4 regions of the Cellvibrio japonicus Ueda107 genome follow, and region 2 is predicted to be linked to each of the others. Evidence: predicted binding sites of a transcription regulator. Region 2 holds the regulator's gene; each other region holds the start of a gene.

Region 1 (7,877 bases), 1.6 Mb from region 2:
GATAATGCGGTAGGCTTATTTATGCAAGCTTGAAAACCTGTGGAAAAACTGTTGGTAGCCTCGGTAAAAACTGGGGGGAAGTCCGCAAACACAGGTATTGCGCGGCTAATTACCTATGTTGCAGTTGTCGCTTCGATTTAGATTTTTTTCTTATAGGCGTGATTCGGGTTTATGACTACATCTTGTGTTGTGAACTGGCGCAAATTTTGGCCGGATGCCGGGGGACTGGATTGTCGCGTTGTCGTGCACCACAGATTTTTGTACAGGATGGACAGGATATATAAGGAGGAACGAAAAAGGGGCCTTGCAGCCCCAGCAGATATGTCGCTTGGCGTCCTTGCCTGAGTTGTGAATAGGGTTCTATCAGGCGCCAATCACACCGCCGTCATTCTTGGTGATGATGACTGTGGCTGAACGCGGGCGGGCGCTACCACCTTCTGGCCAGTTGCTGGTGAAGTTTGTGGGGGTAGAGCGGTCGCCCGGGTGTTGGATGTTGATGAACAGGGTTTTCAGGTCGGGGGTGGCGGTAATACCTGTGATTTCACAGTCCGTCGGACCTACCAGGAAACGCTTTGTTTCCTTGGTTACCGGGTCGGCGGCCAGCATCTGGTTATTGCCGAAAGGGCCTGCGGATTGCTGGGAACCACTCATGTCGGTCTGTATCCAGAGTACACCGCGCTGGTCGATCCACAGTCCGTCGGGGCTGGCGAAGTGGTTTTCGGCGGTCAGGGCCACAGCGGCAGTGCCTTCGCCGGTGGTAGTGCCTACATCACCGCCAAGCAGGAAGATATCCCAGTTGAAGCTGGTGCCATTGGCATTTTCACGCCAACGGATAATGTGGCCGGTGGCGTTGTTAGCGCGGGGGTTAGCCGCATCGGTTTGGGTACGGCCGGTATTGTTGGTGAGCGTGAAATACACCTCGCCGGTGTCTGGGTGTACCGCGCCCCACTCAGGGCGGTCCATCGGGGTTGCGCCCATCACATCGGCGGCCAGGCGGGTGTTAACCAACACATCGGCCTGGTTGGCAAAGCTCACACCGGCTGTTGCCGCCTTGGCAATAAAGTTGGCATTGGTGATGTCCAGCGGCAGCCATTCGCCGGTGCCATCGCTATTGAACTTGGCGACATAGAGGGTTCCGCTATTCAGCAGCCAGCCGCCGGCAGTGGCTTTGTAGTAGGGCTCGGCTGAGACGAATTTGTAGATGTATTCATTGGTGGAGTCATCACCGGAGTAACAGACAACCGGTTGGCCTTCTACCGCGGGGGCAAAGATCACGCCCTCGTGGCCAAAGCGGCCCAGGGCTGTGCGTTTTTGCGGGCGACCTTCGGGATCGAAGGGATCGATTTCGACCATCCAGCCGAAGGTGTTGGGCTCGTTGCGGTAATCTTCCAGGGCACTGTCGCCTTTGGTTGAGGCATCGAAACGCACATATTCATCAGAGCCGGACTCTGCCAGCTCCCAATAGTAGCGGCCATTGCTGCTGGGCACGCCATAGGCACTGTGTTCACGCGGTTGGGCGGCATCCTTGTTGACGAAGTAACCGGCCCAGTTTTCCTCGGCCGTCAGGTAGGTATTCCAGGGCGTGCTCCCCATACCACAGTTGTTCAAGGTACCGCGGGTACTGGTACCGTTGGGGCTGTATTTGGTGGCCAACAAGCTGGAACCGGCTGCCGGGCCGCGAATGTCCATCGGGGTGGCACCGGTGATACGGCGGTTGAAGGGGCTGCTACTGACGACTTCCCACTGGCTGCCGTTTTGGCGGATATGAATTACGCTCACACCGTGTGCAGCAATTTCCTTGCGCACTTCATCTGTGGGGCGGGTTGCGCCCAGGGTAACGCCATTGGTGTGAATCAAATTGGGATCGAAGTATTCATGGTTCATGACCAGAAGACCTTCATTGGAGTTGTTGCCAGTGGTTTTGGCATCGATGGGGTAAAAGTGGATGCCATCGTGGTGGGTGCCTACTTGTTGTTCCTGGTCGGCACCGCTGTTACTTGCATCATCTTTGTAGGCGGGCAGGTTGCCAGTCAGTGGCGTCCCCCAGGGAACAAAGGCTGTTGCGCTATAGCCTGCCGGTACGGTGATGGTATCCGTGCGGGTAGTGGCGATAGCCGCAAAGCCCAGCAGCGGCGCTACCGACGAAGAACTGGAACTGCTGCTGGATGATGATGGTGTACTGGAGCTGGATGAAGAGCTGGAGGAGCTGCTTTTCTTGTCATCATCACCACCACAACTCACCAGGCTGGCCCCCATAAAGGCGGCAACGGCAGTGCTCAGGCTACCTTTCAGGAATTGGCGGCGTTGGGTCATGACTTCAGCAAAGCTGATGCCCTTGGGGCGGTTGTTAAGGGGTTCAATACCGGAGTTATCGATTTCGTAAACAGTCTGGTCGGTCATCGGTTGCTTCCTGATTTTTTGGTGTTAATAAAATGGGTGCAATCGATTAAAGCCAGGCAATGTGTCAGCTTTGCGACAAATCCATGACGTTTTTTTAAAACCTGGGGTGGGCCAGGCATGGGCGTTGCGGGTTTTATGGTGAGAAAAGCGCTGCCAGGATGTTTAAATCTGCTAGTCTTGGCGCATATGAATAATGACGAACGTTGAGTGTTATGGAATCCAGTGTGCAAGCGGCTAAGCCCGATTATTCCGTGTATCGCCGGGTGATCGGCGATTTATTGAGCGGCAATGAACAATTGCCCAGTTTGCCGATTATTACCTTTGAAATTCGCAAGGCCATGGAGCAATCCAATCTGTCCATGGTGGAGTTAAGTAAACTGCTCACCAGAGATCCTGCCCTGTCCGCTGTATTGTTGAAATATGCTTCCAGCCCTTTAATTGGCAGCCAGAACCCGCCCCAGACCCTGTTGGATGTGATACGCCTGTTGGGGATGAACCAGGTGGAGCGCATTACCATGGTTCACTCCATCAAAAGCCTGTTCTCCATGCACTCGGCCAAGCACAAACGCTTATTCCTGGAGGCCTGGCGTCGCCTCGCACTCAAGGCAAGCCTGAGTACCTATATCGCCAAGCATTTGAAGCAAGTGGTGCCGGATCATGTATTAATGGCGGCGTTGATGAGCGAAGTAGGGACTCTGGCAGTGTTGTCAGCCTTTAAAAAAAGTGATGAAACGCCCGATATTCCCACTTACATTGCACTGTGTCGCGAGTACGCCAAATCCCTGGGGGTGATCACCCTGAAAAAATGGCAGGTGGATGAGCAGTATCTCAAGGTGGTGCAGGAAGTCGGCAAATGGCAGGGTGAGAGTCCGGGGCCGATAAACCTCAGCGATATTATTAATTTGGGGTTGTACCACGCGCTGAAATTAACCCACACCAAAACCGATTTGCCGCCGCTAAAAGACATCACGGCCTATCAAAAGCTGGATGAGCCGCACAATAAAATTATTGCCGGTGGTCTGGATGTGGTGATGACCAATATCCAGGAAATTCGTGTAGTGGCTAAAAGTTTATTCTGACCCGTCATAGCGCTGTTTGCTGTTGCGCAGACAGCTCCCGGTTTTTTCCCCATTGTCATTGCTTGTCGTTTCTTGGCTGTTCTCTCCGCTTAAAACAATTTTTATCTTCGCCTGCGCCTGTCATCGAAATGTAGCTTTGCGCGTCTAGGATGGTATTTCCGATTAAATCCCAAAGAGGATAACAACCATGCTAGTAATACCACTCCCTGGAGTGGCGGGCGGTTTTTGCCTGTCTGCCAGTCCACCGCCTTCGCTGTTAATAACTTCGCCTGTTCCCTTCATTTCTGGTGCTGACACTTTGTCCGGTGCACATCAGGTCTGTCCTGCTCAGTCTATTGCCCTTGATTAAAGGAACTCTCATGAAAACTGCGAAATCATTATTATCGCTGGCGATTGCCTGCGTTGTGACTGCTCATACCGGCCTTGCTCTTGCCCAGGCCTCTGCCTCCAACAATGCGCCGGCAACTGCCCGCGCTACCAGCCAACTGGGCAGCGTGACCGGTCGGGTCATTAACCAGGCAACCGGTAGCTTATTGCAAGCGGCAACTGTCCGCGTACTGGAATTGAACCGCGAAGTGACCACTGGCCGCGATGGCAGCTTCGTGTTAACCAATATACCTGCGGGTAATTACACCCTGGAAGTCAACTACGGTGGTCTGGATTCGCAGCGCTTGCCGATGACGATCACAGCTGGCCGCAGCCTGCGCCAGGATATTCGTTTGACCAGTGCGCGCTATGGCGTGGAAGAAATGCTGGTAACCGGTCGTGCCGAAGGTTTTGCCTCGACCATCAATCTGCAGCGCAATGCTGATAGCCTGCGCACCGTAGTATCTGCCGATGCCCTGGGCCAAATCCGTGAAGGCAATATCGGTGATGCGCTGGTGCGCTTACCGGGCCTTTCCGTGGAAACCCGTGCAGGTGTGCAGCGCACCGCTACCATTCGCGGTCTGGCGCCACAGTACAATACGGTCACTGTTGATGGTCTGCGTATGACTAACGTAGACGGCAATCGCGATATTGCACTCGATAGTTTCCCGGCCAATTTATTAGCGCGGGTAGAAGTGATTAAAGCCCCAACACCGGATATGTCTGCCGATGCCATTGGCGGTACTGTTGATCTGGTCACCCGCTCTGCCTACGACCGCGACGGTCGCACTTTCGACGTGCAACTGGGTACGACCCTCAATGACATTCGCGATAGCTGGAACAAACAGGCGGGTATTACCCTGGGGGATACCTTTGGTGAAAACCGGCAATTCGGCTTGCTCGGTTCGGTATTTTATTTCCGCGATGAGCGCGGTTACGATGTGGTAGATACGGCTTACACCGTCAGCAGCGCCGATAGTTTTTTTATCAATCGCTCGCTCTATTACGATCGCGATGAAATGAAAGATAAGGTCGGTGCGGGCCTGATGTTTGACTATCGTCCCAGCGACGACACCAGTGCCTATATCAAAGCCATTTACCACTACGATTTCCGCGAACTGTGGCGGCGCGGAACTGATTACCGCCCCAACCCGGCAACCCAATTTGACGTTACACCGGATGCGGGCTCTTCCACCGGTGGACGCGTGGATTCCATTGTGTTTTATCGCGAGCCGAAAAACGTTTTCCAAATGTATACCGCCGGTATCGAGCATCGCACGGGCGACTGGGTATTGGATGGCCGCCTGGGTTACTCCAAAGCGAAAAAGGATTATCCAACCACCTTGCAGGTGGTTAATTCCTTTAATGGCGTAAACCTGACTTATGATCGCAGTGACCGCGATTTCCCGGTATTTACGGTGGATAACGCTGTTGACTTGAGTAACCCATCCAGTGTGGCCTTTCGCCAGTTCGATACCAATCAGGTTCCGCGTGTGGAAGATGAGTTGAGTGTCGATGTGAATGCGCTGCGCGAATTCAATACCGGTCGTTTCCCCTGGAGTATCAAAACCGGTTTCCGCGCAACGATTAAAGATGCATCGCAAGCGCAACCGGACACAGTGCGCTACAGCGGTTTAACCGGCGTGAGTGCGGCTAGCCTGCTGGAGTATTACAGTAATAGTGATTTTATGAGCGAGTCCAATGGCCGCGCGCAATTGTTACCTTTCTTTCCCGATTGGCGCAAATACCTGGAGTTGCAGCAAACCAATCCTTCTGCATTTACGCAAAACGCTGCCGCACAGTTATTCAGTGCAGAAACCCTGGCCAATGCCGATTTCACCATTGGTGAGGATATTTTGGCAACCTATATCATGGGGACTGTGGATATCGACAAGCTCACCCTGTTGGGTGGCGTGCGGGTAGAAACGACCAGCATTGATAGCCAGGCGAATGAAGTGGCGGTGGATAATGGTCAAATTACCGATATTACCCGTGTCAGCGATAGCAACGAGTACACCAATGTGTTGCCCAGCCTGCATTTGCGCTATGCCGCCATGGATGATCAATTAATTGTGCGCAGCTCAATCAGCAAAGCGATTTCACGCCCGCCACCGGGTGATTTGATTCCCTCCAAACAGGAAAACGCGCAATTAAACCAGCGCATTATCGGTAATCCGGCATTGGAGCCCGCAGAGTCGATCAATTACGACCTGACAGCAGAATATTTCCTGCCGCCGCTGGGGGTGATTTCTGCCGGTGCCTTCTACAAGGATATTGATAATTTTGTGTTCAGCTCCAGTCGCATTGCATCCGATGGCGTGGATGAGCGTACCCGTATTAATGGTGATGGTGGCAAGGTGCGCGGCTTGGAATTTGTATGGTCACAGGATTTGACCTTCCTGCCGGGATTGTTGAGCGGCTTGGGTGTGGAGGCTAACTATACCTGGCTGGATTCCGAGGGGGTTTATCCAGGGCGCGATGATGACTTACCCCTGGTGAATTCACCGGATTACATCATCAACGGAATCCTGTCATACGCACAGGGGCCGTTCAGTATGCGCATTTCCATGAATAAGATGCCGGATCGTTTGGAGTCGGTGGGTGGTCGCGAGGCTTTGGATAAATATAATGCAGCCAGTACGGTATGGGATCTTGCGTTTAAATACCGTGTACTGGATCAGCACAATATTTTCTTCAACGTGAAAAACCTGACCAACGAACCCACGGTTCAGTTCCAGGGCTCGCGCGATAATCCCACCAGTGTGGTGTATTACGGGACCCAATATACCCTGGGTGTGGATTTAAGCTTTTAATAATTTTTCTTTGTGACAGTAACTCCGCCGGATATTTCGGCGGAGTTTTTTGCTTTTTAGGTTTATATACATGAAGAATATCATTAATCGGCTTTGCGCTTTGGTACTATTCAGTTCTTTGTCCATTGTCAGTTTTTGCGTGGCTATGGGGGCTTTCCCCTCGGCTGCTTATGCGAATGGCCTGCCTGAACGAATCATACTGTTGCCAACCGCAACGCCAGCCCATAGCCAAACGGTTACCTGGCGAACCCGAAATGCGGTGCCGACCTTGGCAGAAATTACTGAATCCACCGCGTCACCCGCGCTGGTACAACGCGCAAAACAAATTTCAGGTATAAGCAAATCGCACGCAATCCTTACCGGGCAAACTATCGAAAAAACTGCCGGAAAAACATTCCATCACCGCGTCACTTTTACCCACTTAAAACCTGCAACCCGCTATGCCTATCGCGTCAAAGGTGAGCAGGGGTGGAGCGAGTGGCATTCCTTCCGCACCGCCGCCGAAACTTTTACGCCTTATCGCATGATTTACCTGGGCGATACCCAAAACCATATCCAGTCGCTGGGTTCTCGTACTATACGTGCGGCGTTTGCAGCAGCACCGGATGCGCGCCTGATGCTGCATGCCGGGGATTTAACCGATCGCGCCGGCCCGGAAGATCAACTCTGGGGTGAGTGGTTTGCGGCGGGTAATTGGTTGTTCAGCAATATTGTGCAATTGCCGGTGGTGGGCAATCACGAATATCGTGAAAGCCCCGGTACTTTGCCACAACTAAAAGTGGTGTGGCCTGCGCATTTTATGTTGCCTGGCAATGGCCCTGAATCCTTGCGCGATACAGTGTATTGGCTCGACTATCAAGGTGTGCGTTTTATTGCGTTGGATTCCATGATCGCACTGCACAGCGAGGCGGCGGCAAAACAACAAGCGCAATGGCTGGAACCCTTGCTGGCTAACAATCCCAACCGCTGGACAATTGTGAGTTATCACCATCCACTGTTGTCCGGCACCCGCGCGCAATTCACACCAGCCATCGCAACACATTGGCAACCCTTGTTCGAACGCTATGCGGTAGATTTAGTGTTGCAAGGCGATGACCATATTTATGGTCGCTGGCAACCGGGGCAGGGCGTGCCGGTGTATACCATCTCGGTAGCCGGTGCCAAACAAAACCGCGTGCACGACAAAGCGCGTGAACTGATGCAGCGGGTAGGGGAGGAT
Region 2 (7,877 bases):
GTTTCTCCCTTCAAACTGAATTGCACATCTCCCGTATCCCATTTTTCCATTCTGTTTGATTCAGTATTAGATGAGCAACAAGAAGCTATTAACCAGCCTGCACAGTAAAGTATCAGACGACTTTTACATAGAGTGAAATGATTTTTTAAAATTTTCATTGACTTTTTATGCACTACGGTGCCTGGGTATGGCACCGTAGTGCATCATCATTATTCTATTTCGATGTTATCCAGCAGGATTGCTGAGTCATAAATACTGTCTCCAATATCAGTTGCATAGAAACGTAGCAGTACATTTTTACCAGCATAACTATCAATATTCAGACTCTTGCGTGACCAGCCAGTGTTATAGACTCCGCCTTGATCAAACGAAACATCAGATGCTGATACAGAGTTGCAAAGCTGGTCAATATTGGTCTGGAATAGGGTTTGGCAATTTGTAGTTACACTATTATCTTTTTCGCATATATCGACTTTGAATTCATCTTGATATATAGACTCACAATACTCCAGGAATTCCTCGGAGAAGAAATTCCAATCGAAATTTAGTTTGGTTACATTGTTAGCCAGGCAACCAGTCTGTTCGATTTGTCCAGCAGTTGTAGTGTAACCCAGTCCAGTCGATATAATTCCTGCCCAAACTCCTTCAGTAGGTCGTGTTGAACCCAGTTGTGAAATAACACGGCCATCGCCGCTACGCTCCCAGGTCGTTAAGGTTCCATCCTCAAAGCCAAGATTGCTGAAGTTGCCGGAACCAAACGAGAGATTGCTGGCACCGGATAAGGTGATGTAGGCTGGGTCATTGTCTGCGTCGTTGGTTCCGTAAATGGCAGTAGTGGCATTAATCGCTTCGCCAACATCCTTGCCGGTATACATTTCCTCTACAAGCATCTTTAGCGTGTTCTGTGCATAGGATGAATTTACGTAATCCGTGTAACCAACCACAGCCCCGGCACCTTTGCTTAGGAAAACGTTTGCGAGTGAGTTGTTATAGGTGGATCGACAAGCACCCAGTATGACCAAACTGTTTGGTAATGCGCCCACATAGCGCTGGAAGTAGCTAGGTAGTATAGCGATGGCACCACCTGGCGCTATGACCAGACGCTTGGCCTGGAGGTCATCCTCATAGCCAGTGATGTCGTAACCTCCATTGCCATCAGAAGGTAAATATAAGCCGCTGTAAATTACAACTTGAGACAAGGAGCCGGTAAGAAAATTGTTGGGGCCCCAATTATTTTGCCATAAGCTTAGGAGGCCATTGTAGAAATTATCACCATGCGTGACTATGTGTATATAGCCAAAGGATGAAAGATTGTAAAAGTCACTAAGAGAGACATTTAGGCTGCCATTATTAACGGCTTCTTTTTCTGCATAGAGCAGGCACTGATTCCCATTTTTGATTGAATTCCATACCCCAAAATAATCATCGGAACTCCCAAAGCTGTTTTGTGGATCAATTGGATTATTGAGATAAGGACTAATAATAAGGGCTTTATTGCTGAGAATAGGATTATTTTCGCCAGCTGTTTTAGTCCGAAGGTTGTACTTACTGGTCGGTTGAGCAGGCGCTGATGGAACATAGTAGTTGCGATGTGCAAGATAAGTCGCCGGGTAAGCAACAGTTGGTACGACAGGTTTTTTTGTTGATATGGGATTCTGTTTGCGTGGAGTTGCATTGCGCTGTTTTGCAGCTGCTGCCCGTTGGTTCTCAAGTACCGGATGGTAGGCTCCAAGAATACCGGCTTTAGTGACCCACCAAATACCACCATCTCCAGTTGCTCCGGCCTCACCAATATCTATGTTAGTTGAGAGGCTGGATACAACAGTGTTAGCAGCCTCTATCTCGGTTTTGCCATTGGCAAGTAGAGTGAGATAAGCACTTTCCAGATCATCAGCGACAGAGGTTGCTGTGGCTACTTCCTCAGCAGTGTAGTGAGATGTAACCCACATACACCGAAGTTCTGAGAAGTAAGGCGTGCTATCGTTAATCTCAATTTTGGCTCGGTAGCATTGATAGCCTGTGCTGGTTGGTGTAATGGCAAATTGAGTAGAGTAGATACCGTCTTTTTCTATCTCGTCTGGCAGTTTGCCATCATCCAACATTGGTTCAAGTTCACTTCCAGGCGTACCATCTTCGCTTGCTGTAAATAGAGTGACTGTTGGTTCGGTTCCTGTGGACAGGCCTATGGTTACAGATAGGTTGACAGTTTCATTTTTGTAGGCGATATCTTGAGATAATATTAGTGGGGTATTAAACGCAAGATTGGGGTAGTAGGTTATAGTGGTGTTAATTTCGGCTGTTTTACCATCAGCTGCCTGTGCGGTAAAAGTCAAAGGATTGTCGCCAATAGCCAGAGGCACTGAAACTGACCAATTTTCTATTCCCGCCGCGTCACCGGATATTGCAGATGATGGATTGTTGAAGCTGATTTTGTTGATAGGGGCGTCAGCACTGGCTATGCCTGCCACAGAGATTGTTGGTTCATTGGTAACTAGAATTTCATTGCCGAGTCCGAGTATTGCAATAGATATACTGTCGGTTACAGGTTTGATTGTAATCAGGATATCGTCAGTATGGTTCAACAAACCATCATCAACTGTCAGTCGAAATACTGCTGGTGTATCAACTGCTACAGTTGGGGCTATAAACTTGGCTGTCGCCGTATTCGCATCCGTCAGGGAAACACTGGGACCTGAAATCTGGGTCCAGCTGTAAGCGAGTGGGTCATTGTCTATATCTGAAGAGGTATTTCCATCCAGAACAACTTCTTCCCTTTCATTAGTCGTTTTATCTGGTCCTGCGTTGGCAATAGGAGCAGTATTTTGAACACTGCTACTGCTACTGCTACTGCTACTGCTACTGCTACTGCTACTGCTACTGCTACTGCTACTGCTACTGCTACCACCACAGGCAGTGATATTAAGTATTGTAATAACAAAAATTAGTGTTTTGCACACATCCTGAATATTTCCTTTCATGAGAACCTCTCAAATTTTCTGTTTTTCCTTTACGGGAGGGGTAAAAATTTTTGCGTAAGCTACTTGATTTTATGCTAAATAAGAAAAATTTGAAATAGGTTGCATTTTCTCTTTTTAAGAAAATTTACTAAAGATTCAATAATTTTTAATTGTGCGCAGTTTGTATAAGGCGTACTAGGTATGAATGGAGTACGAACTGGATTTACGTTGCAAGTAATGAACTTTTTTTCAAGGCAAGTTTGCATCGTAAAGCGTTATTTAAACAACCATCGCTCGATGTATTTTATATGCCGATTTTCTTCGGTTTAACTCGTTGTTATTAGGTTTTATTGAGGTAGAGGGAATACGCACATAAACACGCTGCCTTTGCCCACTTCGCTGGTGATTTTTAATTCGGCGTCGTGGCGCATGAGGACGTGTTTGACGATGGCGAGGCCGAGGCCGGTGCCGCCGGTACCGCTGTTGCGGCTGGCGTCTACACGGTAGAAGCGCTCGGTGAGGCGGGGCAGGTGCTTGGCTTCTATGCCGGGGCCGTTGTCGCTGACGGAGACGTAGAAGTGGTTTTTATCCTGCCATAGCAGGATGGAAATTTTTCCTTCTGCCTGGGTGTATTTGATGGCGTTGGTGACCAGGTTGGAAAAGGCGCTGTGCAGTTCCTTTTCGTTGCCTTGCAGGGTGAGTGGTTTGGTGGTGTTGTTGCAGATGAGAGTGAGTGTTTGGCTTTTTTCACTGCTTAGCACATCGGCTTCGCTTTTGACGACTTGCAATAATTGTTCGACATTAATCGCTTTGTGATTGTGACCGGCCTCGGTAGTTTCCAGTTTGGAGAGTACCAGCAAGTCGTTAATCAGCAGCGACATGCGTTTGGCCTGTTGCAGCATTTGTTGCAAGGGCTTATCCCAGGCGGGAGTGGTGTTGTTATCAGCAAGGGTTTCAACATAGCCATTGATAACCGTGAGCGGCGTACGCAGTTCGTGGGAAACGTTGGCAACAAAATCCTGGCGCATTTTTTCCAGGTTGTGTAATTGCGTGGTATCGCGCACTACAATCAAACGCTCGTTGTTGCCAAAGGGTGTGATCTGGAATTGCAGGTATTTGGAAGGAAAGCGAGGTGAGGGAATTTCCAGCGGCTCGCTGTAGTTGCGCTCTTCAAAATAGCTGACAAATTTGGGGTGGCGGATAAAGTTGATGACGGATTGGCCCTGGTCTTTGGTGTTGAGTGCGAGCATGCGATGTGCAGCAGGGTTCCAGAAGTCGAGGTGGCCGCGCCAGTCGAGGATGATGATCCCGTCTTTCAGGGCAGAGGTGATTTCCTGGATGCGTTTGATGACCGCTTGCAACTGTTCCTTTTCCAGTTTTTGGTGGCGTTGCAGTTGGTAGAGGCTATCGAAAAGTTCACCCCAGAGGCCGGTGCTTTCCGGGGGTGGTTGATCGCTGCGGGTGGTCCAGCTGTGCAGTTTATGCAATTGTAAAAAATGGTTGATGATGTAGATGGTACTGCCGAGCAGTAGCGCCAGGGTGATATGGTCTACTGCTACACCAACTATGAGTGCGATACACAAAATCAGGCCGATGCGACGCAATTCGGCAGTGAAACCTTTTAACAAGCTGAGCGGCCTCTCGCGGTAGGTGCGGGGTATTTATCAGGCTTCGATTTTGGTGGAAAAACGATAACCGGTACCGCGCACGGTTTGCACCAGATCTTCGTGGCCATCAATGGCGAGGGCTTTGCGCAAGCGGCGGATATGGACATCCACTGTGCGCTCTTCGACATAGACATTGCCACCCCAGACGTGATCCAGCAATTGGCTGCGAGTATAGGCTCTTTCCTGGTGGGTGAGGAAAAATTCCAGTAAGCGGTATTCCGTAGGCCCCATGTCGACCGATTGGTTATTGATGGTGACGCGGTGACTGGCCGGGTCCAGGCACAAGCCTTGAACGATAATCGGGGCGGAGTTGACGTGTGGGTCTGCGCGGCGCAATACCGCTTTGAGGCGGGCAACCAATTCGCGCGGTGAGAAAGGTTTGGTGATGTAATCGTCGGCGCCGACTTCCAGGCCCTGGATTTTGTTGTCCTCTTCACCTTTGGCAGTGAGCATGATGATGGGCAGGTTGGCGGTGACCTCGTCGCGTTTGAGGCGGCGGGCGAGTTCTATACCACTGGTGCCGGGCATCATCCAGTCGAGCAGGATCAGATCCGGTTTTTCGTCGATGATCAGGCTGTGTGCGTCTTGCGCATTGCCTGCTTCGATACATTGGTAGTCTGCCATTTCGAGCGCGACACGCAGCATGTCGCGAATAGCGGATTCGTCGTCAACAATAAGAATTTTGCGTCCGGTCATAACACTGTGCCTGGTGGGTGCTTACATCGTGTGACGCTATTTAATAAATACAGTGTTACGGAATTATGACAATGTCACAAGGCCGTCATGTTTTTAGGGCCAGATCCAGCGCTATACCGGTAAATATGGCAAATCCTACCCAGTTGTTGTTGAGAAAGGCCTTAAAGCAGGCTTGACGGGCGCGGTAGCGGATCAGCCATTGCTGGTAGATGAATAACCCGGCCACGGCAACCAGGCTGAGCTGGTAGTAACTGCCAAGGTCAAAGCGCTTGCCCACCAACAGCAGGGTGTAGAGGGTGATGGCCTGGAGGATACCGGTGATGAGCCTGTCCTGCTCGCCAAACAGGATGGCGGTGGATTTGACGCCCAACTTGAGGTCATCGGGCCTGTCCACCATGGCGTAGAAGGTGTCATAGACCACCGTCCAGACAACGACAACCAGGTAAACCAGCCAGGCTTGTGCGGGAATCTCCCCGGCTTCAGCCGCATAGGCCATGGGAATCCCCCAGGCAAAGGCGGCCCCCAGGATCACTTGTGGCAAGTGGGTGTAACGCTTCATAAAGGGATAACAGAAGGCTAACAACAGGCCACCCACGGATAGCTGGATAGTCAGCAGGTTGGTGTTAAGCACCAGCCCAAAGGCAGCCAGGCAGAGCACCACAAACAGGGCGATGGCTTCGCGGCTGGAAACAGCGCCGGTAGCCAGGGGGCGTTCACGGGTACGCTCTACATGGCCGTCGATCCTGCGGTCAGCGAAGTCGTTGATGACGCAGCCGGCCGAGCGCATCAGGATCACCCCGAGGGTAAAGATCACCAGGTTTTTCAGGCTGGGAGCCCCCTTGGCCGCCAGCCAGAGGCTCCACCAGGTTGGCCATAGCAGCAGCAGGATACCTATAGGCCTGTGCAGACGCATCAGCTGTACGTAATGGGTAGCCTTGGTCAGCCAGCGATTGGTTATCGGTGCCTTGTGCCGTGGGCTGCGGTTTTTAGTGGGTTTGGGTGACTTACCGGGCATGGGTCAATCCTGTGGGCCTGTTAGCGTGGTTGAGAGTGTGCCAGACCCTGGCAAAAGCTGGGGAGAAAGACTTCACTGACCAGCAAGGGTTTGCGGTCGAGGTAGAAAACCGAGCGCCTTCCCCAGAGGTGCTGCGCCTGCTGGTAGAGGCTAATGGGAACATAGCCCTGTTGCGGGCTGATACAGGCCAGTTCGATGGGGCTGCGCGCCAGGTCCGGGCGGCTGAACAGGAAGGCTCCCAGGGGCTTGCTGCCCTGGTGGCGCAAATGCCGCAGGCGGCCGGTGAGGCTCTGTAAAGGCAGGACGCTGCGGGCAAATACCCAGTCTTCTCCGCGACCTTGCAGGATGACCTCGCGTATCAATGCCAGGGATGGGCGTCGGTATTGGCCGAGGAGTTGGCGCTCGTCCAGGTGCGGTAGTGCCAGGTGCTGGCGCAGTATGTGCACCTGGAAGTACCCCTGGCTTCGCTGTTGCAGCCTTGCGGTGAGTGAACCTTCATGGCTTAACCAGTCGCGCAGTGCCAGGTTTGGTCTGTTTGCCCGGGGCCAGTGCTGCACGGGGCGCCAGCGCAGGGGAACACTGGCTGGGTGGGGCAGCATGGTCGCATCACAGGTGGTAGGCAGAGCAGGCAAGCGAAACTCCATGGGCTTGGTGGTATTGGTTCTGGGGGGGCTGGCCCAAATGGGGCGAAAGTGTACCAGTTTGTGGCTCTGGTCGAGGGGGTATGTACTGTGCAAGGGGCGACGAATGCGCTTGCAGCAGGTAAACTCGCGCGCTTTGGCCGGTTTTGCGGCTTTTGTTTATCACACTCAAGGAGTTACCCATGAATAAGACCGATATCGTTGTTGCTGTCGCGAATACAGTAGAACTCAGCGCTCACAAAGCTGACCTGGTGGTGTCCGCGTTTGTGGAGCAGATCACCAATGCGCTGGCGCGCGGTGAAAGTGTTGCCCTGTTGGGGTTTGGCTCTTTTCAGGTGAGTGAGCGCGCTGCCCGTACCGGTCGCAACCCGCAAACTGGTGAAGCAATCCAGATTGCTGCCAGCAAGAGCGTGAGCTTTAAGGCCGGCAAGGCACTGAAAGACGCCGTTAATGAATAATCCACAAGCCCTGGCGACCGCCGGGGCTTTTTGTCTGGAGGTGGTATGAGCCTGACCACAAAAATTCTGATCGGGATGCTGCTGGGGTTTCTCCTGGGCGCGGGATTCAATTTGCTGGCAGGGGTTGAAAAGGGCCCGGACGGCCAGCTGCTTCCGCTCACTGGTGTGGCGCTGTGGCTGCAAACTTACCTGATAGAGGGGTTGTTTGATGCCTTGGGGCAAATCTTTATCGCCTCGCTCAAGCTACTGGTTGTCCCCATGGTATTTGTGTCCCTGGTGTGCGGTGCTGCGGCCCTGGGTGGTCACAGTCGCATGGGAATTATGGCGGGTAAGACCGTTATTTATTACACCCTGACCTCGGTGATTGCCCTGACACTGGCGGTTGGTTTTGCACTGCTGATCCAGCCGGGTGCCGGGGTGCAAATGGATATGGCGGTTAATTT
Region 3 (7,877 bases), 530 kb from region 2:
CCAGGCGAAAAACAGTATCGGGGGTCATTTTTTCGCGCGTTCCCGCACGTTTTACCCCATAGGCCTGCAGGGAGCGGATCTGTCCCTGGGACACGATCACAATGGCCACCCCGGGGACATAGGGGGCAATTTCCCTGGCGACATAATCCTCGAACTGGGTAACAAAGGCTTCCGGATGGCCCTGGGGATAGCGCGGTGCGGCTATGGACGCGGTGGTGATCAGGGGGATTTTCTTGGCCAGCAGCTTGCTGTTGCGGATTGCCTCATCGCTGGCGATATCCGCTGCCGGGGGGATCTTGTCATCAGCCCGGGGGTTGGCCCTGCTTGCTGCAGGGGGCGCCGGTTTGGGTTGTACGGCGGGCTGGGCTGGTTGGGCAGTTGCCTGGGGGGGATTGGACACTACAGCTTGGGGGTTGTGCTCCAGCGTCTGGGTGAACTGGGTGCTATTCAGTGTGGGGGCGCTGCTGGTTGTGGCGCTACTGGGGGCGTTAATGGCCTGTTGGATAGGGAGCGTCAGCGGAATGGTGACACGCTTGTCATTGGCGGACAGCAGCGGGCTGAATACCAGCGCCATGAGCGCGATGAGCTGGGGCAGTTGGCGGATTGACCCGCTCCCTGGGACGGGACAACGGTAATCTGGGCGCAGGTACTTCAAAATCGGCATAGCACTCTTAAATAAATTATCAGCATGGGCGTTTTCATCCTGATCTGAAACGAACAACGCCACTGTCGACTGGCGGTCAGGCCGCACAGCATCGAGTGGCGTTATCTTCCTTTAGTGTTGCGTTATGCGTTCTCGGCTGCAGGGTTTATCGGTTATCAGTGTAGCTGTTTGTGGCTATCTGCAGGCATCAGCAAAGGGGCTGTTTTCACTACAGGGTTTTTAAATATTCCACCAGTGCCCAGCGATCCTCATCCGATAGCGGTTCCAGCTCACCGGCTTTGACCCGTAAATCGTGAATAGTGCCGTATTCGTGGCCGCTATTCAAATCACCGGGGCGCGTGGTGCGTAACAAAAAACCATCGTAGCCTTCACTGCGGAAACCGACCCGGAGCGGATCAAACTCGCGCGCGCCCACACGGAACTCATCGCGGCGATAGACACCCTCCTCGGGATCCCCCGTGCGCTGTTTGGGCAGCAGTAAATCGTAGAGTGTGGGTACTGAACCATTGTGCAAGTAGGGCGCTGTGGCCCAGATGCCATTTAGCGGTCGCGCCTTATAGGCGCGCAGTGAGGCATAGGGATCGGCCGTGGTATCGGGCTGGTAATCACCGGTTTTGATACTGGGTTTGAGCTCGTTGTTAAAAAAGGAATGGGCCAGCATATAGAGCCAGTCGAGGAAGCGATGCACTAGCCATTTATCCGGGTCGGGTGTGGCGACAACCCCGGTAGTGGCGGCGGTGAGGATTTGCAGGGCGGGGGCACGGTTTTGAATGACCTGGCTGCCAATGCCTCCGCGCAGGTAAGTGTTATTAAAGTTTCCCGAGTAACCGGTGTAGTTGACGCTGTTAAGCGCAGTGGCGGGATCGGTACCGACCTGGTTCACGTTCGATAGGTGCGCGACAATTTTGCGATCCCAGTCGGTGCGGTCGATCAGCTCGTGGCAGGACTGGCAATGTGTGGCATAGAGCCATTGGCCGCGCCGGACTTTCTCCGGGTCAATTTTCCACGCGGGCTCTGCATCGAAAATAGCCTTGGCGTTTTGCTGGTTCTCGTGGCTGGTGGCAAGGGTTGGCCAACGTGGGGAGGTCAGGCTTTTCAGGTGCGCCTCCAGGCGCGCCAGGTTGACTGAATCAATCGAGGAGGTGAAATCGATGTGCCGGGTTTTCTTCTGTTGCCCCGTCAGCCAGGCGGAGAGGCTGAATCCCGGCTTTTGCGCGCTCCAGTCGAGTATGGCAAATACACCCATCACCTCGCCCGCGTTGCGCCCCAGGGGGCCAACCCCGGCATTGGCTGCCAGGCCATTCCATTGCACGTAGTCGGAGTGGGGGACATCCCACAGGTAACCGTAACTCACCGGCGCATTGGCCTCATTAAAAATATGCTGCTTGATACGGGTGATGTCGGCGCGGCTGAGCCCCGGATAGCCCGCCGCTGTTGAGCCCAGGCGGGTGATGACCTGGACAAATTGCCGGTCGCTGATAATGGTCTCGCTGATGCCGTCCAGTACCCGGCTTACTTCGTCCGGGGTGAGCAAATACTGCCGCTGGTCATTGGTGGCGCCGAGCAGCACAGCTTCCAGTTGCTGCCGGTTGATCATGTATTGCAGTACCCGGTTATAGATGCGCCCGAAGGCGTCCAGGCGCGCATAGCCATAGTCAAACGGCGAATGGTTGATGCGGTTATAGAGGTTAAGGCTGGCGGTCCAGGTTTCCAGGTCGGCGCGGATTTGGGAGGGGGTTTTGTAGGTGTTATTGCGCGCGAGCACGGCGGTGACAAAGCGCTGGTATTTTTCGTCGTTATCAAGGGTGGCCTGGAGGCTCTGCTCAAGTCCGCTCAGGAATCCCACCATATCGGCCATGCTGGGGCCGCCATCAATACGGATTGCTTTGCCGTTGTAATTAATCTGGCTGGTGTGGCAGGCAGCGCAGGTAAAGCCCAGGTAGTCCACGCCCTGGTAGGTATCTTTGACGAAGCCGACGGGCAAACCATCGCGGTTAAAAAAGGTGGGTTTTTGGGGCAGGTAGCGATACCCGTCCATGTTGGTGTTAGCGCGGAACAGGGTTTGGGTACCGGCCTGTTCCAGGGCGATAAAAAAATCGTAGGGCAGCAGGGCCGAGCCCTGGGTGGTGTTGTAAAACCAAAGGCTATCCGTGGGGCTCCAGCCCTGGTCCAGGTAGATAGGGGTGGAATACGGCTCGCCGAAGCGATCCTGGCTGATAGCAAGCGCACCTCGCTCCGGATCGTTATCCCACCGCTGGTAGGTCTTACCGATCGCTAAGGCGATTAACATTGCCCCCAGGATGAGCAGGAAGGCGTAGATTAAGAAGCGCCACCGCAGGCGACCAACAATAGTGGCAATACGGAAAATACCCATGTCTTGACTCCCGGATTAAGCCTTGCGTTGAAGTTGTGGTGGTTACAGCACCTTGCCCGGTGGAGTGCACTGCAGGAAATATTGGGTGGTAAAGATACATTTGGTCGTAAAGATACTATGGGGGCCAAATCAGGCCAATCGAATTGGCATATAAATTTGCGGGTTGATGAGTCCGGCTTGCCAAATCCAGGTGGTTGCGATTAGTGTAGCTGCCGTTTTCCTATTACCTTGTCCGAGGAGCTGAGTATGAAATGTTTCGCTGTATTTGTTATCGCCCTGGCCTGCCTGAGTAGCGGTTGCTCCTGGGTAAAAGTCTCCGAACAGGGGAGCTCTGTGGCAGTTGCCAATCTGGCGAACGTGCGCGATTGCAAAAAACTGAGCACAGTAACCGTGCGTGTTAAAGACAATTTTGTGGGTTCTATGAAACGCGACCCTAACAAGGTTGCCCAGGAGTTGACCAACCTGGCGCGCAATGAAGCGGCAGCGGAAGGCGGTAATACTATTGTACCGGTGAGCCAGGTTGCCGATGGCCGCCAGAGCTTTGATGTGTACAACTGTTATTGATTGCTGATGTTCTCGCCCCGGCAATGCCGGGGCCATGTCTCCTTCCCGCCTGTTTGGTTTTTATTCCTGACCCTGATTCCCGAAATCCAATTCTTTGCTAGGGTTAATTCAGCGCTGTCTTATTTCTGTCACATAATTGCCATAATTTAGCGGGCATCCTTTGTTTCAGAATCGTTTCATTGCTTGCTCCCCGAGGTATAAGGTGTCGGACGCCTATTTCAATCGCGAACTCAGCCTGCTGGAATTCAACAAGCGGGTGTTGCATCAAGCCTATAACCAAAACTTGCCCCTGCTGGAACGGCTGCGTTTTTTGTGTATTTTTTCCACCAACCTCGACGAGTTTTTCGAAGTGCGCGTGGGTGGTTTGCTGGAGGTGCTTGAGCGCAATGCCCCGCCGACAACCGGCCCCGATGGCCTGGCGCTCAAGGAAACCCTGGATGAAATTTCCATTCGCGCCCATCAGCTGGTGCATGAGCAATACCAGATACTCAACCGCGAACTGATCCCGCTGCTCGCCACAGAGGGTATCCGTGTGCTGCGGCGCGAGGAGTGGAGCGAGGCGCAGGTGGCCTACCTGCAGCACTATTTCCATAGCGATGTGCTACCCGTGCTGAGCCCCATCGGCCTGGACCCGGCGCACCCCTTTCCGCGCATCCTCAACAAGAGCTTGAATTTTATTGTGCGCCTGGATGGCAAAGATGCCTTTGGGCGCAACTCCGGGCGCGCTATCGTCCAGGTGCCGCGCTCGCTGACCCATTTGGTTGAATTACCGTCGGCATTGGTAGAGGGCGGGCGCGCCTTTGTGTTTATCTCCTCCATCATCCATTACTTTATGGCCGAGATTTTTGTCGGCATGACGGTGATGGAGTGCTACCAGTTCCGCCTGACGCGCAACTCGGATATTTTCCTCGACGAAGAGGAAACCGAAGACCTGCTGCGCGCCGTCCAGGGTGAGCTGGTGTACCGCCAATATGGCGACGAGGTGCGCCTGGAACTGACCGACACCTGCCCGGCGGAACTGGAGCAATTCCTGCTGGAGCGCTGCGAAATCAAACCGCGCGATTTGTATCGCATCAATGGCCCGGTCAACCTCAACCGCTACAGCGATTTATTTGAGTTGATCAAGGACGCGCGCTTTTATTTCAAGCCGTTTGTGCAGTCCATGCCCAAATTGCCCAAGCGCAGCAGCTCTTATTTTGATGCAATCCAGCGGCAGGACATCCTGTTGCACCACCCGTTTGATTCATTCCAGTGTGTGGTGGATTTTTTGCGCGAGGCTGCCGCAGACCCCCAGGTACTGGCGATCAAGCAAACCCTCTATCGCACCGGCTCCAACTCGCCCATTGTGGATGCGCTGGTTGCAGCGGCCAAAGCGGGCAAGGAAGTGACAGCAATTGTTGAGCTGCGTGCGCGTTTTGATGAAGAGCAAAACGTCGCCCTGGCCGAGCGCCTGCAGCGCTATGGTATCCATGTAATTTACGGGGTGGTGGGTTTTAAAACCCACGCCAAGATGATCCTGGTGGCGCGCCGCGAAGCGGAAAAATTGCGCTACTACGTGCACCTGGGCACCGGTAACTATCACCCGCGCACCAGTAAAATTTATACCGACTATGGTTTGCTGACCTGCGATAAGGAAATCGGTGAGGACGTCTACCGCATCTTTTTGCAGCTCTCCAGTATGGGCAAAGCTTCCAAAATGGATGCGCTGCTCTATGCACCGTTTACCCTGCACAAGGGCATGGTCAAACGCATTCGCACCGAGCGTGAAAATGCCGAGCAGGGCAAGCCGGCGCGCATTATTGCCAAGATGAATGCGCTCTACGACCTGGAATTGGTGAATGAACTCTATGCGGCCTCCCAGGCCGGGGTGCAAATAGACCTGATCGTGCGCGGCGTGTGCCAGTTGCTGCCGGGGATGGCAGGCCTGTCAGAGAATATCCGCGTGCGCTCAATTATCGGTCGCTTCCTCGAACACCATCGCGTGTTTTATTTTGAAAACGGCGGCAATCCGGAATTGTTTTGCTCCAGCGCCGACTGGATGCTGCGCAACATGTTCCACCGGGTGGAAACCTGTTTCCCGATTCGCCATAAAAAAATCCGCGAGCGGATTATGGAGGATCTGGAGCTCTATCTGCGCGATAACACCCACGCCTGGTTGTTACAGCCCGATGGCGCCTACGTATTGGCCCGGCCCGGCACAGATGAAGAGCCGGTCGATGCGCAAGCTACCCTGCTGGAACGCTGGGCGGCGCATAACTGATCCAATGCCCGTTCAACAACCACCCGCGACCTGATCCGGCGTTGGCAAGGCAGTCCGTCGCTTGAGGCGACGGGCTGGATAAGCATTTATCCGAATAGCGAAAACCCCATCATTTCTCCTGCGCAGTCTCCCACAGAACGCGACTTTCATACTTGCAGATAAATCTGACTTATATACCCTGTGTTGCGCTTTTTTTGTGCAGTAAAGCGAGTATCCGCGAATAAACCCAATAACGAGATAACTGCCATGAAGATAACCATGCAAGGAAAAGAACCATCGCGGTCGCCACTCTGGCGCCCCCAAAACCGATCACTATTTCATAGGCTATGCAAGCAGGTCCTGGCGCTGGGGTGTAGCGTTCTGCTGGCGGCCCCTGCCTTCGCCGCGCGCCAGGCGGAGTATCTGGATCGCGGGGTGGTAGCCCTGCCATCGGGGTCGGGGATTTATATCGGCTGGCGTATGCTGGGCGATGATCCGGCCAATATCGGCTTCCACGTGTATCGCAATGGCACCCGTATTACGTCAAGTCCGATCACCAATTCCACCAACTACTTCGATGCCAGTGGCAGCTCCAGTGCAGCCTATACCGTGCGCCCGGTTGTGAATGGGGTAGAGCAGGCGGCCAACCCGGCAAAAGCGACCTGGAGCAACCCCTATTGGCTGGTTAACCTCAACCGCCCGGCCGGCGGTACCACACCCAGTGGCGAAGCCTATAGCTACTCACCCAACGACCTGAGCGTGGGCGACCTCGATGGCGACGGCCAATATGACATTATCGTGAAGTGGGAGCCGTCCAATGCCAAGGACAACTCCCAGAGTGGTTATACCGGTAATGTGTATGTAGATGCCTATCGCCTTAATGGCAGCCAGCTGTGGCGCATTGACCTCGGCCGTAATATCCGCGCCGGTGCCCACTACACGCAATTTATCGTCTACGACCTGGACGGTGACGGCAAGGCCGAGGTCGCCATGAAAACAGCCCCCGGTACGCGCGATGCAGCGGGTAATGTACTCGGTGGCAGTAATGCCAATACCGACTACCGCAATGCCAGCGGCTATGTCCTCTCGGGGGCGGAATACCTGACTATCTTCAATGGCCAGACCGGGGTTGCCATGGCAACCACCGACTATGTACCGGCGCGCGGCACGGTCAGCAGTTGGGGCGATAACTATGGCAACCGTGTAGATCGCTTCCTCGCCGGGGTCGCCTACCTGGATGGCCAGCGCCCGAGCCTGGTCATGGCGCGCGGTTATTACACCCGTGCAGTGGTGGTTGCCTGGGATTGGCGCAATGGCAGCCTCAGCCGGCGCTGGACGTTCGACAGCAACAGCGGCGGCAACAGCGCGGCAGCCGGCCAGGGCGCCCACTCGCTGACCATTGGCGATGTGGACCAGGACGGCCGCGATGAAATTGTCTATGGCGCCGCCACCATCAACGATAACGGTACCCTGCTCTATTCCACCGGCCTGGGGCATGGCGATGCCTTGCACCTGGGCGATTTCAACCCCAACCGGCCGGGGCTGGAAGTGTTTATGGTGCACGAATCCCCCTCCAGCTATGGCCAGCACGGTATTGAAATGCACGATGCGCGCACCGGCGCTATCGTCTGGAGTGTACAGGGCGGTGGCGATATAGGTCGCGGGGTAACCATGGATGTCGATCCGCGCTATCCCGGTAACGAAAGCTGGGCATCCACCGGCGGACTCTACTCCGCCACCGGGCAGCAGATCACCACCAGCAAACCGGCCAGCATTAACTTTGGGGTGTGGTGGGATGCTGACCTGCTGCGCGAGCAGTTGAACAACACCATGATCGACAAGTGGAACTACAGCAATAACACCAGTTCGCGCCTGCTCACAGCCTATAACTACGGTGCGGCGTCCAATAACGGTACCAAGGCAACACCGGGGCTATCGGCTGACCTGTTTGGCGACTGGCGCGAAGAAGTGATCTGGCGCCACGACAACAACAGCCAGTTGCTGATCTTTAGCACCACTGCTGTCACCACCCACAA
Region 4 (7,877 bases), 390 kb from region 2:
AGGCCGGCACCGGCGGGTAGGGTGATTACCCAGGAGGCGAAAATGCCGCCGATAACCCCCAGGTTCAGGGCGCCAATACCGCGCGCCAGGCCGACGCCCAATACCGCGCCTACCAAGGTATGGGTGGTAGAAATGGGCAGGCCAATACCCGAGGCGATAACCACCGTGGCGGCGGCGGCCATTTCTGCGGCAAAACCGCGGCTGGGGGTCAGTTCGGTAATTTTCTTGCCGATGGTCACCATGACTTTGTAGCCGTAGGTGGCCAGGCCAATAACAATGCCGGTGGCACCCAGCAGCAATACCCAGGACGGCACCAGGGCTTTGGTCTCAACTGCTCCGGCCTGAACCACGGCGATTACCGCTGCTACCGGGCCTACGGCATTGGCCACATCGTTGGAGCCGTGGGCAAATGCCATGGAGCAGGCGGTAAAAATCATGAGGACGCCAAATACACGCTCCACGCTGGAAAACCGATTGCTTTTGTCCGCATGCGTATCCTGGTTGATACGGCTGAGCAGGTAGATACCTATACCGGCAACCGCAATGCCAATGAGTGCGGCAATCACCACTGCCTGGATGAAACCGAACTCAATATGATGCTCCTTGAGCACATACTTGAGCCCTTTGAGCAGGGTAACCATGGACAGGAAAAAGCCCACTGCAAACATGTAAAAGGGAATGTAGCGCTTGGCGTTGCCGAAAGGATCTTCGGTGTCCAGGATAAGGTGCTGCACCGAGCGGAAAATCCAGAAGGAGATAAAGCCGGCAATCACCGGGGTAATTATCCAGCTGCCCACAATGCCCCATACCTGGCCCCACTGTACCGCATCTACTGAAATACCCACGGCGGCGAAGCCAATAATGGCCCCGACAATCGAGTGGGTAGTGGATACCGGCCAGCCGAGGATACTGGCGATTAGCAGCCAACTGCCCGCCGCCAGCAGTGAGGAGAGCATCCCGTAGACAAACAGGTCGGGGTGGCTGGACATGATATCCAGCTCAACAATACCGCTGCGGATAGTTTCTGTTACTTCACCACCGGCGAGATAAGCACCGGCAAACTCGAACACCATGGCGATAATAATCGCCTGCTTCATGGTGAGCGCACGCGAGCCCACCGAGGTTCCCATTGCATTGGACACATCGTTGGCGCCAATGCCCCAGGCCATAAACAAGCCAAAAACGCACGCCAGAACAAACAGCACCTGGCCGTATTCAGCAAATAAAGTCATTATGGAATCCCCAAATTAAGATCGATTAGTGCGCCAGCAGCAGCTGCAAACGCCCGCCTACATCGTGGGCGCGGTTGGCGATATCGCCGACCCAGTCAATGATGTTGTACAGAAACATCACATCCACAGGGGGTAACTGGGCCTCCAGGGCAAAGAGGGAGGTACGGACGCCAATTTCCAAGTGGTCGGCCTTCTCTTCGAGTTTGTCCAATTCCTTGATCATGTTTTCAACGACAGTCAGCTCGCGCCCGCTAAAGCCGGTTTCGAGCAGCTCATCGAGTTCGTTGATCGCTGTCAACGCCTGTTCCGCCGCGGCTACGCTGGCGCGAACAAACTCATTCATCTGGTCTTGCATGCTTGCCGGGATAGTCATTTTGCGGCCCATGATAATGCCGGCAATGTCTTTGGCCCGGTTGGGGATGCGGTCCTGCATGGTCAGGAGTTCAAGTAGGTCGGTGCGGGGTACAGGGAGGAAAAGGCTTTTGGGGAGATGGAGGCGGAGTTGCTTTTTGATGTCATCAGCTTCGTGTTCATATTTGACAACCTGCTGCTGGATTTCCCCGGCAAGTACCCAATTACCATCGGTCACCGCCTCGAAAAACCCTACCAACTGGCCGGCAGCTTTGATCGCAACAGCCATATGCTCCTGCATAGGCTTAATCGGCGAACGGCCGAAGAGGTTGGATAAGTTAGCAAACGGCATGTGATATACCCCTTTGGTGAAAAGTGTGCGCAGTATAAAAACTTAGTTAGCAAAGGTCACTTGCTCTGTGAACTTTTTATGACAGCATGACGCGCGGTAGAGTGGGCTGTATGGGATAGGCCATGCAGATTCCTGGTGCAGGAGCCGCTACAATCCCGCTATGACCCCATGAATAACGATGGAATACCCCTAATGATGGTTCAGCCGATTTTGGATCGCTTCCTGGATTTACGTGGCATTGTGGATGACCTGGTCGCCGCCGGGCATATGAGCCGGGTGGATGCCAACGTGCTCCTGGGCGCCTCGCGCACCCGCGAGCAAGCGATTATGCATCCCCTTAGCTACATTGCTACCCAGGCAATCGAGGATCAACAGCGCCCCGGTAAAACCCTGGATGCGGAAACCCTGACGGCCTGGCTGGCAGAGATGGCCCGTATGCCGCAGTTTCATATCGATCCCATGAAAATCGACGTGGCCAAGTGTACCGAGGTTGTCAGTTACGCCTTTGCCAAGCGCCACGGCATCCTCTGTGTGCAGGTAAACCAGGATCATGTGGTGATCGCCTGCCTCCAACCCTTTATGGGGGGCTGGGAGCCGCAGGTTGAGCATGTGGCGCGCCGCCAGATTAAAAAGGTGGTCGCCAATCCGGCGGATATCGAGCGCTATATGGTGGAATTTTACACCCTGGCGCGCTCTATCTCCGGTGCCAGCGGGGCAGCGGCGGCCTCGGCGATTACCAACTTTGAGCAATTGGTGGAGCTGGGCAAGGCCAGTGATCCGGATGCCAACGACCAGCATATCGTTAAGATTGTGGACTGGCTGCTGCAATACGCCTATGACCAGCGCGCCAGCGATATCCATATAGAGCCGCGCCGTGAATTCGGGCGTATCCGCTTTCGTATCGATGGCGTTTTGCATTACGTCTATGAACTGCCCGCCAATGTGGCGACCGCTGTCACCAGTCGCCTGAAGGTATTGGCGCGCCTGGATATCGCCGAGAAGCGCAAGCCCCAGGATGGCCGGATCAAAACCCGGCGCAATGATGGCAGCGAGGTGGAGCTGCGCATGTCCACCCTGCCCACCGCCTTTGGCGAAAAGCTGGTGATGCGGATTTTTGACCCGGAAGTGCTGTTGCGCAGCTTTGCCGACCTGGGTTTGGTCGGCGATGACTACCAGCGCTGGCACGGTATGCTCACCCGACCCAACGGCATACTGCTGGTTACCGGGCCAACCGGTTCCGGTAAAACGACGACCCTCTATTCTTCCCTTCGCCAACTGGCGACCTCCGAGGTCAATGTCAGCACCATCGAAGACCCGATTGAAATGGTGGAAGAAAGCTTCAACCAGACCCAGGTACACCACAAAATCGGCCTGGACTTTGCCGCGGGTATCCGCAGCCTGATGCGCCAGGACCCGGACATTATCATGGTGGGCGAGATCCGCGACCTGGAAACCGCACAGATGGCTGTGCAGGCTGCGCTCACCGGCCACCTGGTACTCTCGACCGTCCACACCAATGATGCGCCTTCGACTATCGCGCGCCTGCTGGATCTGGGCGTACCCTCCTATTTAATCAATGCCACCTTATTGGGGGTGATGGCGCAGCGGTTGGTGCGTACCCTGTGTCCACACTGTAAAGAGGAGGGCACAATCCATGCGCAGGATTGGCAGGAGCTGGTCTCTCCCTGGAAGGTCAATGTCCCCGCCAAGGTCTATCACCCGGTGGGATGCCTTGAATGTCGCAACACGGGATACCTTGGGCGCCAGGGCATCTATGAAATCCTGGTGCTGTCCGACAACCTCAAGGAGCGTGTAACCCCCAGCTGTAATTTGCAGGATATGCGGCGCCAGGCGATGAAAGAGGGGATGCGTACCCTGCGCTTGTCGGGCGCACAAAAAATTGCCGCCGGGTTAACCACTATGGAAGAGGTTATGCGTGTAGCGCCACCGCCGGAAAAGGCGAATTAATCATTGTCTGCATGTCCTCCGGCAGTGGCTGGGGGAGCGAACCGATTGTGCAGTGATGTATCCACTTGAACCTATCAGGGAGTTGTTATGTACCGTTTGCATATCGCCAACAAAAACTATTCGTCATGGTCATTGCGTCCCTGGGTATTGATGCGCGCCCTGGATATTCCCTTTGACGAAATCCTGCACCCTTTTCCCGAGCAGGGAGCCTGGGACCAGTATCGCCAGTTTGCGCCCAACGGCAAGGTGCCCTGCCTGCAGGATGGCGACCTGACCATCTGGGATTCATTAGCGATTGTGGAGTACCTGGCAGAACAGCATGCCGGTGTTTGGCCTGGGGATACAGCAGCGCGCGCCTGGGCGCGCAGTGCCGTGGCGGAAATGCACTCCGGGTTTCAGGCCCTGCGTTCCACCTGTGGTATGAACTGTGGCTTGCGCATTGAATTGCCTGGTTTGTCGCTCGCCGTGCAAAAAGATCTGGCGCGTATCGATGAACTGTGGAGCCAGGGTGTGTCCCGTTTTGGCGGGCCATTTCTGGCGGGAAGCCAATTCACGGCGGTAGACGCCTTCTTCGCGCCTGTGGCATTCCGCGTGCAAACCTATGGGTTACCGCTATCAGCGATTGCACAGGCCTACAGCGAAACCCTTGTGCAATTAGCGGCCATGCAACAGTGGTATCAGGCTGCCTTGTTAGAACCCTGGCGTGAATCGGCCCATGAACAGGAGGCGTTGGACGCTGGCAGGTTGCTGGCCGACTATCGCAGCGCCTAGCCGTCATCATTCGGTCACCAACACCTGCCATGCTTGGGCTGGAATGAATCTGTAGCGAGGTCGTGATCATGGCACTGAGTTTTTGGCAGGTATTGTTGGTGGTTGTCTTGTTTTTGCTGCTGTTTGGACGCGGCAAGATTCCGCAATTAATGGGCGACCTGGCGGAGGGGATTCGCAGTTTCCGCAAGGGTGTGAGCGATGTGTCTGACACACCGAACACGGCAAATGCGGAGCAAAAAACCGAGCGGGTTGACGAGCAGAAACAGGCATAAACCTGTTTTGATCCGGCGTTGAAAAGACACGCCTTAAAAAGTCTGTTCACAAAAGAGGTCGCTATTTTTTAGCGGCCTCTTTTATTGTCGAAAATTGCTCCCGGCCATTTTTTGTGGCTGCCATCCATGGCAGCCACCCCTGCGGGGCCGCCGCTTCCGGCGTCAAAAATTGCTCCCAGCCATTTTTTAAATCGGCAACGTCCTTGTCACAGGTCGGATTAACCTCTGGCGCGGTAGCGCAGTACACCGAGCCCCAGCAATCCACTGGCCAACAGCAGCAAACCGGCGGGTTCAGGCACCTGGCTGACAGCGAGGTTGTAGTGATAGCCATCGTAACCGCCGAAGTCGCGGCCGCCGACGATCAGGGTATAGAAACCGGTTTGTCCAATGGCAAAATCACTCAGCGATTGGCCATAACTCCACAGGCTGGCGCCGGCGAGGTAGACCGCACTGCCAATATCGCCGCTGTTATCAAACAGGCCAAACAGCAAATCGCTGGCGCTCACCTCTCCGAAGTAAAGGCTGAACCCCAGCGACAATTCGTTACTGGTTAAATCCAGCGCGAGTGTTTCCCCCTCGGTAGCGTTAAAACCCCAGAGGTTTACCTGCTCGCCCCAACTGTTTAAACCGAAGGGCGCATCGCTCCAGCCGAAGTTGATATCCACCGCGCCGGTGTAATTGCCTGAGCCCTGGATTTCACCGTAGTAATGGACGGGAAGGGCCTTGGCACCGGCGGCGAGCACCAGTAAAAAACATGCAGCTAATAACGGTTTCATAGTGAATTTCCTTGTGAATAAAAAAATTAAAGAATGCCTTCGTTCCAGGGGCCGGTGATGGCGAAGGTGACGCCGGGGCTCTGGATATTGACGAACAGCCAGCGGTCGTAGAAGCAGGCTCCGCAGGTTTCTGCCCCTATGTAATTGCCGGCGTTGATGCGACCGGCCGTGCCGGGGAAACGGCTGTGGATAATGGCCACATCGGCGGCGTTCAGGTTCATATTGTTGCGACCAAACTCAAACACGTCGCCGGCCTGGTTCAGGCCCATCAAACGCGAAATACCACCGCGGTCTTCGCACAGCAGCAGTCCGCCGCGCGGAGACACGGTCATATTGTCCGGTGCAACCGGGTGGCTGGTGTTGTTGCGGCTTTCAAAGGTCAGCGTCAGGGTTTCGCGGCGCGGGTCGTAGTGGAATACCTGGCCGCCACCGATGCCGCCGCCACTGGTGGAGACAAAATAAATCAGGCCGGTGTCGTACCAGGCACCTTCGAGGCGGGCAAAACGCGCGGCACCCTTGTTATAGCCCTGGGTGTAGTTGCGCGGATTGATCGATTCCGGCTGGTCGATGATGACCCACTCCACGTCCCAGGTGGTACCGTTGGGATAGCTGGCGAGCAGGTTGGCCTGCGGCAGGTTTGTTACCGCGAGCATTTCCAGCACACCGCCTTCGAGCAATTTGCCGTAGACATTGGGGCGATAGCGGTAGAAGCCCGAGGAGGTGCCGGCGTCTTCGGTGATATACACATAACCGGTCACCGGGTCTGTCGCCGTGGCTTCGTGCGCGCGGCGTCCCATGGCCTTGATCGGCGTGGGGCTGGCTTTGCCGAAACCGGGCACTTCAAAAATCCAGCCGTGGGTAATGCCGCTGTAGGTATCGGTTGTTTCTTCGCAGGTCAGCCAACTGCCCCAGGGCGTAATACCGCCGGCGCAATTGGTGGAAGTGCCACTGATGCTCATGTAGGAAGCCAGCCACTGGCCATTGAACGCATCGAACAATAAATTGCTGCAACCGCCGCCGCCGCGGGTGTCGTAAATAGCGGGCGATTTGACCGCCGTACCCGCACCGCGCACTTCGTGGTTGCGCACCAGGGCGATGGTATTTCCCTGGGCGGCGACGACACCCATGCCGTCGTGTACGCCGGGCGTGGCAACACCGTCTTTCATAATCATGCCGGTCCAACCGTAGGACCAGTATTTAAAACCGGCGGGCAATTGCAGCAGCGGCAGGCCGGTGCTTTCATCGGCCACCGGCATCACCGGGCCGTAATCACTGGTAAAGGCGGCATTGGCACTGTTGGCCATGGCGGCGAGAGAAATGGCGGCGGCACCGGCAGCGCCGCCTTTCATAAATTCGCGGCGGTTGACAACAGGTTCGACAGGAAAAAGAGTGTCGGGGACGGGTACTTCCGGACTATTATTCATAGCGTAATCTCCACGGTTGAGGGATTGTTCATTTGGCGATGAGCACAATGTCTCGACCGGGGAGGTTACGACCCGAATATGAAAGTAAGGCGTCAATCAAGTGACAATTGACGCCTTTGTTTTTTTAACTGGTTTGTGTTGCCGGTTTATTGGCGGATGGTTTTTTGTCAGCAGGTTTTGTGCGTGTTTTTTCCTGCCAGCGAATCAGCCAGATGCTCACTTCGTAGAGCAATAAAATCGGTGTGCCCAGGGCGATTTGTGAAATCAAGTCCGGCGGGGTGATCAGGGCGGCCAGCGCGTAAATGCCCACAATGGCATAGCGCCGGCCTTTTACCAGGCTGTCGGCCGTCAGGGCGCCGGTATGGGCGAGCAACAGCAGTATCACCGGCAATTCAAAACTTAATCCGAATGCCAGGATTAATTGAATCACCAGTCCCAGGTATTCACTTACCCGCGCTTCCAGCTGCACTGGCATGTTGCCATCGAGGCCGGTGGTTTCAAAGCTGATAAAAAAGCTCCATGCCAGCGGGAACACAAGGTAATAGGCAAGTGCCGCACCGGCGACGAATAACACCGGCGTCATGGCAAAGAGCAGGCTCAGGCCGCGCTTTTCGTGCCGGTAAAGTCCGGGGGCGATAAACTTCCATAGCTGGATCAGTATCAGCGGCAGGGTAATAAACAGCGCGGCAAAAAAAGCTAATTTTAAATAGGTGATAAAGGCTTCGTGCAGG

The links. Region 2 encodes PhoB, which activates phosphate uptake and scavenging genes when phosphate is short. Its sites were predicted from a motif close to TGTCATAAANNTGTAACA; they were not measured.
Region 1: the regulator PhoB is predicted to act here: its motif matches at 2,461-2,478, upstream of CJA_RS07650 (PhoX family protein).
Region 3: the regulator PhoB is predicted to act here: its motif matches at 3,718-3,735, upstream of ppk1 (polyphosphate kinase 1).
Region 4: the regulator PhoB is predicted to act here: its motif matches at 2,002-2,019, upstream of CJA_RS02365 (TIGR00153 family protein).

What each region holds. Positions count from the first base shown of each region.
Region 1 is NC_010995.1:1,817,185-1,825,061, forward strand. Features, by position in the region: gene CJA_RS07650 (PhoX family protein) at 364-2,400, opposite strand; gene CJA_RS07655 (HDOD domain-containing protein) at 2,613-3,479, shown strand; gene CJA_RS07660 (TonB-dependent receptor) at 3,839-6,658, shown strand; gene CJA_RS07665 (purple acid phosphatase family protein) at 6,729-7,877, shown strand, end outside.
Region 2 is NC_010995.1:198,806-206,682, forward strand. Features, by position in the region: gene CJA_RS00735 (hypothetical protein) at 1-50, opposite strand, end outside; gene CJA_RS00740 (PKD domain-containing protein) at 210-2,978, opposite strand; gene phoR (phosphate regulon sensor histidine kinase PhoR) at 3,305-4,585, opposite strand; gene phoB (phosphate regulon transcriptional regulator PhoB) at 4,622-5,320, opposite strand; gene ubiA (4-hydroxybenzoate octaprenyltransferase) at 5,406-6,335, opposite strand; gene CJA_RS00760 (chorismate--pyruvate lyase family protein) at 6,356-6,934, opposite strand; gene CJA_RS00765 (HU family DNA-binding protein) at 7,159-7,434, shown strand; gene CJA_RS00770 (dicarboxylate/amino acid:cation symporter) at 7,480-7,877, shown strand, end outside.
Region 3 is NC_010995.1:4,249,547-4,257,423, reverse strand. Features, by position in the region: gene CJA_RS17170 (serine hydrolase domain-containing protein) at 1-574, opposite strand, end outside; gene CJA_RS17165 (di-heme-cytochrome C peroxidase) at 873-3,038, opposite strand; gene CJA_RS17160 (DUF4156 domain-containing protein) at 3,285-3,602, shown strand; gene ppk1 (polyphosphate kinase 1) at 3,805-5,862, shown strand; gene CJA_RS17150 (rhamnogalacturonan lyase family protein) at 6,109-7,877, shown strand, end outside.
Region 4 is NC_010995.1:586,955-594,831, forward strand. Features, by position in the region: gene CJA_RS02360 (inorganic phosphate transporter) at 1-1,232, opposite strand, end outside; gene CJA_RS02365 (TIGR00153 family protein) at 1,258-1,935, opposite strand; gene tfpB (type IV pilus assembly ATPase TfpB) at 2,128-3,903, shown strand; gene CJA_RS02375 (glutathione S-transferase family protein) at 3,991-4,674, shown strand; gene tatA (twin-arginine translocase TatA/TatE family subunit) at 4,743-4,946, shown strand; gene CJA_RS02385 (PEP-CTERM sorting domain-containing protein) at 5,165-5,722, opposite strand; gene CJA_RS02390 (alkaline phosphatase PhoX) at 5,749-7,146, opposite strand; gene tatC (twin-arginine translocase subunit TatC) at 7,271-7,877, opposite strand, start outside.